DNA from 3 places in the Paenibacillus sp. FSL W8-0186 genome. Region 2 is predicted to be linked to each of the others. Evidence: riboswitches for the same ligand, from Rfam matches in the RefSeq annotation. Region 2 holds a riboswitch; each other region holds the start of a gene.
What was found. A riboswitch is a leader RNA that binds a small molecule or an ion and turns the genes downstream of it on or off. The one in region 2 is predicted to bind cyclic di-AMP.
Positions count from the first base shown of each region.

Region 1: linked by a shared signal. The riboswitch ahead of MKX50_RS01535 (APC family permease) and the one ahead of MKX50_RS00145 (3D domain-containing protein) in region 2 are both predicted to bind cyclic di-AMP.
Region 3: linked by a shared signal. The riboswitch ahead of MKX50_RS21525 (KamA family radical SAM protein) and the one ahead of MKX50_RS00145 (3D domain-containing protein) in region 2 are both predicted to bind cyclic di-AMP.

Region 1 is NZ_CP150207.1:338,362-340,684, reverse strand. It holds gene MKX50_RS01535 (APC family permease) at 1-1,269, opposite strand, end outside; cyclic di-AMP (ydaO/yuaA leader) riboswitch at 1,436-1,608, opposite strand; gene MKX50_RS01530 (hypothetical protein) at 1,957-2,323, shown strand, end outside.
Region 2 is NZ_CP150207.1:29,941-32,263, reverse strand. It holds gene MKX50_RS00145 (3D domain-containing protein) at 35-1,171, opposite strand; cyclic di-AMP (ydaO/yuaA leader) riboswitch at 1,426-1,640, opposite strand; gene MKX50_RS00140 (TatD family hydrolase) at 1,855-2,323, opposite strand, start outside.
Region 3 is NZ_CP150207.1:4,792,834-4,795,156, forward strand. It holds gene MKX50_RS21525 (KamA family radical SAM protein) at 67-1,254, opposite strand; cyclic di-AMP (ydaO/yuaA leader) riboswitch at 1,392-1,538, opposite strand; gene MKX50_RS21530 (antibiotic biosynthesis monooxygenase) at 1,597-1,998, opposite strand; gene MKX50_RS21535 (ankyrin repeat domain-containing protein) at 2,004-2,323, opposite strand, start outside.

The DNA.
Region 1 (2,323 bases), 310 kb from region 2:
AAAGAATACAAGTGAAACTGTTAAGGAGATCAGAGCGCCGATGGAATTAATAATCAGCTTAGGGACCCAGCCCGTCGGCTTCTCGCGAATCCATTTCATCATGATCCCTGTCTGCGATAGCGTGAACGGAATGAACACGCCAACTGCATACAGCGGGATAAGCTGCTCCGTCTGCCCCTGGAAGGCAATAATCAAGATGATAGATAGCAATCCCAGGCTGATAATGCCATTGGAATAACCCAGCCGGTCGCCCCGTACCGTGAACATTCTTGGAATGAACCGGTCGTTGGCGAGGTTCACAGCCAGCAGCGGAAAAGCTGAATACCCCGTATTGGCTGCCAGGATCAAGATCAAAGCCGTCGTGCCTTGGATAAAATAGTACACAGCATTTCTGCCGAAGGTATGCTCGGCAATTTGCGAGACGACCGTCTTCTCCGGATGAGGCGCAATCCCGTAATAATAGGCCAGAAATACAATGCCCGAGAACAGAATTGCAAGCAGGGTTCCCATCGCCAGCAGCGTTTTGGCCGCATTATTCGGCGCGGGCTCCTTAAAATTCGGGATGGCGTTGGAAATCGCCTCTACCCCGGTCAAGGCCGAGCTTCCCGAGGCAAAAGCGCGCAGGATCAAGAACAAGGTCATGCCGGCCACAGGCGTGCCGACCGGCGCATGCAGCTCCGGCGGGACATGGCCCATCGCAATATTGTATAGCCCTACGGCAATCAGCAGGAATAAAGCCATAACGAATAAATACACGGGATAAGCCAGAATCGTAGCGGATTCGGTAACACCCCGTAAATTCAGCAAGGTGAGGAGAATGACAAACACAACTGCGATGATGACCTTATGCTCGTGCAGGCTTGGAAAAGCCGACGTGATCGCATCCGTCCCCGCAGACACGCTGACGGCAACGGTCAGAATATAATCGACCAGCAGGGAACCGCCGGCAATCAGGCCGGGAAAGATCCCCAGATTCTGCTTGGAAACGACGTAGGCTCCCCCGCCGTGAGGGTATGCAAAAATAATTTGCCGATAGGATAAAATAAGAGCAGTCAATAATACCAATACGCCGACCCCGATCGGGATCGAATACCAAAAGGCCGCTGTACTGACGGTAACCAGCACGAGCAATATTTGCTCCGGTCCGTAGGCTACCGACGATAAAGCATCGGATGAAAGAATGGCCAGCGCCTTCTTCTTATTCAGCTTTTGTTCCCCTAATTCCGTCGATTTCAACGGCCGCCCAATCAACAGTCTTTTGATTGACATCTTATTTCCACCACCAGTTTGAGATATGGGACATTTTGTATCGTACCCTCTTGGTTTAGCCATTATCCGTTCAAACCAGTAATCCTATCCCATGCATTCGCACGAAAAAAGCCGCAGGAAAGTTGGCCTTTCCCGCGGCTGCTCAAAAAAACTTGGGCACGCGACAAATTCCTCTTTCGTAACGCTTACGAGGTTAGCTGACGGATTCGGGCCTGAAAGTAGCCCTACACTTGACGTTTACCTGATCCAGATCAAGCGATTCACCCCTGGGACTTACATGCATATGCGCATCCCTCTGGTTCCCCCGTTTCTGACTGCAGAATTCAGCGATAAAGGATTATTCAATGTATAAACCAGTTCGTCATGAATGAAATCTTACTCCCAAAAAAAGTATCTGTAAACAAATAAGGAATCCAGATTTGGCGCAAAAATAACCCTTCCTGCCTCAAAAGTGCGCTTACATTTCCCACGCTCTTGGAGTGGCTCGTTTTTTTGAATATAACCTCGTCGGTTTGACTACGTGGCAGACTAGGAGTAAGGAAGCAGCAGCACGGGTCTAAAGTATATGGCTAGGATGGTGAAACGGCATTATAAATGGGCCTATCCACCGTAGGATAAAATGCAAAAACGTATTAATATAGGAAGGGTTTGGAAATACGTGGAACGTGGAGAAGGAGAGAAAAATTCGTGAAGATCAGCAGATTGATGTATTTACTGTTATCCATTCTTGTATTGATAGGGTTAAGCGCCTGCCAATCCTCCAAAAGCGGGCCAGCACAACAACCGCCAGATACAGGGGCCGTACAGAACATGACTGCCGGAGCCCAAGGCCATGATGAGCAAAGGCCTGAATATTTGCCGGCGGATTTCCCTCTTCCGGACGATGTCAAGATCAGCACATCCCACTCTGAAATCAAAGACGGCAAAAAATCGGTGCTGCTGATTTTCTCAACCGAGGAAGACATGGCGACGATTACCAAGTTGTACAAGGATTATTTCAAATCGCAAAACTTGGATGATTCCGGTCAGACCATCGGCGATAAGAATATTATTA
Region 2 (2,323 bases):
AGTATCTTATTCCTTTTACAAAGTAAAACAGGAATTAGTTCAATTCTGGTTTGTTTGGACCGATAACATACACCGTGCGTCCCTTCTTGCGCCCGAAGTTCTTCGCCGATTGCAGGCTATCGAAGTAAACGTCCATTTTGTTGCCCTTGATGGCGCCACCCGTATCCTCGGCTCTGCGGAACCCAATGCCTTCGATATATACCCACCAGCCCATAGGAACAACGTTCTTGTCTACGGCGATCGTTCTGCCTTCCGTTACACGTGTCCCGGAGGCGGTCTTCGTACCGATTCCATCCTCTTCGGCGGAATAGGCGGTTAGTGTGACGTCTTTAAGCACTTTTTTATATTTAAATGAGACGCCGCCTTTGGTTGTCGTTCCACTGATATCCACTTTATCCGCAGTGCGGGTAATATTAGCGGCGAGCACAGCCTCGGGCTTAGGCTTCGTACCTACAGCGACTACTTTGTCCTGAGCTTTCGTCTTGATCTCTTTGCTCAGCCAACGCTTGGATACGAAATTTCCGTCTTCATACACTTTTTCGATGTGATGTACAACTACTCCTTCGCTACCCTGCTGCAGCACCTTCGTCTGCCCCTTCTCCAGATTAGGATCCGAGGTTTTGACGACGGCAAATGGCACGGTCTCTTTCGTCTGTACTGTATGCTTGGATACGCGCACCACTTTGATCTGGAGATCGGAAGTAACTTTGCTGCTTAAATCCGGAGTGATCTTGTCATCCGGGTTTACGGTAATGCCAAGCTCGTTGATAATGCCCTGTACACTGGATTGAGTCGTTAAATGCGACTTTGTCTTGCCATCCACGTTGACTTGCACCGGAACCGCCCTTACGATAACGATCCGGTCCCCTTTCTTCAGGGAGCTCTCAAGCGGCCGTGATATGCTATCACCCTGGCCCAGCACGATGGAATGTTCATCCAGTACTTGATTCACTACAGATTTACGGGTCTCGATCTCCTGGATCTTCCCGTCTACCACCAAATAAATGTTCTTGCTGTTGCCGTTCAGCCAAATCAGAATAACGATGATCGCTGCAACAGTTAACAACGTGACGACCGATATCTGACGTAGGTTCTCATGCTTCCATCGCAATGCGTAAGACATACTGGATGAGCGTGATTCATGGGTCTCTTCTTTCTTGAAAATGCCCACTTTCCGTCCTCCTTCATAGTCCCGCCCTAGGTCAATGCATGATGAGATGTTGACGTGACTATTTCCGTTTTTTACGGAATGCTAGAACTGCAGCATCCCGCATCCTGCCCCAGTCTGGTCGGCAATTGTCACCTCCTGTTTTACAACAGTATGATGACCCTATTACAATTATTCAAAACAAAAGAAGCCGGAAGAAAGAGTTAGAGCAACTCTTTCGTGGCTCCTGTAGGTCTTGGTGTAATAGGATGCACGAAGTTGCCTCTCTTGACACGCTTACGAGGTTAGCTGTCGGGTTCGGACGAAGAGAGCCGCCCTTTCTCGGTTCATTCGCTCATGGCGCAATGACCTCGAATTCACCCCAAAGATCCTGCAAAGAAATCAAATACGGCAACGTTGAAAATGAAAACAATTCACCAAGCCGTATCCGGTTCCCCCGTTCTCCTCTACGGAGACTCAGCGAGACTGGTTCTGGAACATGATTCGATGGCCATAGGCAATACGCCAAACTCGGCCAAATCGATCACTGAAAAGATTCTATCCTGTTTCAATGCATGTTGTAAAGGACGAATCAAGAACGTTTTCTTAAGAAAAAGGTTAAAAAAATGTAATAGACTCGGTGTTTTAAATTAAAATGCATTAATCTTTCCAGAAATCTCTTCTTTTCACCGCTTTTGCTCCCGATTTCACCGAATGGAAAATCGTTCCAGTGAATTTCGGGTTGTGATTTCTGCAATTTCTTGGAAGGACAACCCTTTTAATTCAGCGGCTGCCTCTGCCACTAAATGGACATAGGCGGACTCATTTCTCTTTCCACGATGTGGATGTGGAGTCAAATAAGGGGAATCCGTTTCAATCAATAACCGGTCGAGCGGTGTTTGTTTCAACACCTCTTTAGGCTGCTTAGCGTTTTTGAAGGTAATCGGGCCCCCGAAGGACAAATGAAATCCCATATTCAGACATAATTTGGCCGTTTCCCAGCTCCCCGAAAACGAATGCATTACTCCTCCGACTTCTTGGGCTTTCTCTTCCCGCAAAATACGCACTGTATCCTCATGAGCATCCCGGTTATGAATGACGATTGGCATTCCAAGCTCCCGGGCCAGCCCGATCTGCTTGCGAAATACAGCATGCTGGACATCCTTGGGTGAAGTA
Region 3 (2,323 bases), 890 kb from region 2:
CCGAAGGAGGCAGTCAATATTGCTTTAGGCTGCCCCTCAGGGGATGATTTACGATGTTTTATTATGTTATAACATGGCAGGCGTACGCTTTCTCTTCTGTGGAAAATCGGGCAGCTCGTTTACAGAGACGACTTCATCCGTCTTCTTCTCCGGCTGCTTCCAATACTGTTCATTACCGGGAAGGTCGTCGAACCAGGACGCATCCTTCGGACAATCGAGGATCATCAATTTGCCGTAATCCCCGTCGCGGGACTGGTGGTATTTCAAGTAAGCCTTACCGTTTTCGATCGCGAGAATTTCGATCTTGCCGGACGTATGGCTCATCGACAGCCTGACCCTTTTGCCCAGACCAGATGTTCGCGCCTTCGCCTCCTCGACGATGCGGTAGACCTCTTCCAGGGAAAGGACAAAATCCCGGTTCCCCGCTACTGGCCTGTTCACGAAGAAGTAGTAAGGCGTAACCCCTGCCCAGGACAGCTTATCCAGCAGCTCGCCAAGCACTACAGGGTCATCGTTGATGCCTTTTAGCACCGGAGTCTGATTGACTACGATCGCGCCAGCCTCATGCAGTGCCTGGAAGCCGCGTCTCGCTTCCGCCGTAATTTCGCGCGGATGGTTAATATGAGCCATGACGTAAATGCGCTGCTCCGGCGTGGAATAGGTGCGGATCACATCGAGCAGTTCCTCGTCCTCGTAAATGCGCATCGGATTAAATACAGGAATCTTGGAGCCAAGACGAATGATCTTAACATGCTCGATTTCACGCAGCTGGGCCAGAATTCCCCGCAGCTTTTCCGTAGCCAGAATGAGGCTGTCCCCGCCGGTCAACAGGACGTTGTTGATTTCGGGATGCTTGGCGATATAATCGATCCCCGGCTGCACATCGGACATGGCCTCCTTCACGTCATTGCGGAACAAACGCTTGCGGAAGCAATATCGGCAGTACGCGCCGCATACCTCCGACACGATCAGCAGAGCTGTCGTCGTATACTTGTGCTGACAGCCCGGCACGACATAGTTGGTATCCTCGTCGGACGCATCCCAGCGGCCGTATTCCTCAAGCTCCCCTTCATTCGGGATAACCAGCTTACGAATCGGATCCTGGGGATCGTTCCAGTCGATCAGGTTCAAATAATAATCGTTCACCCGAAATACGAACTTCTCCGTAATCGGTTTCAAACGCGCCCGCTCTTCCTCCGGAATCATTGTCAGTCTGTCCAGATTCGTAATGTACTTCGTTTTCGCCTTTGTCATTTGTACATCCTCCTTCCTAGTAATCAACAAAAAAAGACCCCAAACCGGGGGTCTAGACACAGCTGCGCCAGCAAGGGTCAGAAGACAAAAATAGACCCCAAAACAGGGTCTAAAGAGACGTAATTAGTGATTTAAAACAGACCCATCCACTGCTGACGAGGTTAGCTGACGGACTCGGGTAAGATGGTACCCTACACCTCATAGGAATGAGTGATTCGCCCCAAGAAAAAAACTGGTTCCCCCGCTTTCCCGGCTATCACCAAGAAACTAAGCGTGTGTCTATGATACGGTGTACGGCAAAGATTGTCAACCTTAGGGCAAATAACAAGAGATTTGGAATAATTATAATATTCTTAAAATTTGACGTTTAATGTCATTTTCTGTCATCCGCCCTGTCATGGTCCGTTCTGGGTCAAGCTTTTGGCGAGGCGGCTCATACTGCGCCGTTATTTCATAAGTCGCCAGCTCGGAGGCAATGATTGGGCTGTCTTCCGGCTTAAGCTCCCTGACTTTACTATGCAGCGTTCGCGCAGCTCTGCTCGTTGACCATTTGTCAAAATACCGCCGATCCTCCCATGTCGTGCAAACCTGCAGCTCGTCGCATTCCCGGCTGTTATCCTTGATCAGCACTTCCATGAGCAGGAAGCCCTCAAAAGCATGAACCGGTAAAGGCGTCCTGAAGCGAGACAATACTTCATTTACCCTGCCTTTTCGAACCCGGATCGTTTGGATGGCCTTCATCATCACCATCATTTTCCGACCACTTCTTTCGATAGAAATGAACTTAAATACTCATAGACGAAAATGGCGGCATTCCCCCCGGCCTCAGCGTGGCGAATCAGCGATATACCGTGCGGGCCCTTGGCATAGACGGTCTCGGGGTGATTTTCGATGATCGCTTTAACAACGTTCAGCTCTCCAAGCATAGCCGCAGCAAAAATATCCATCCGTGCCCCGTGCGCCAGCAGCAGTCTTGCAATGCTGAAATTCCCGGTATGCGACGCGGCGCCGAGGGCGCTCTCCCAATCGCCGCTCCCCCAGTCGATGACCCCATGAACGAGCGCGGGCT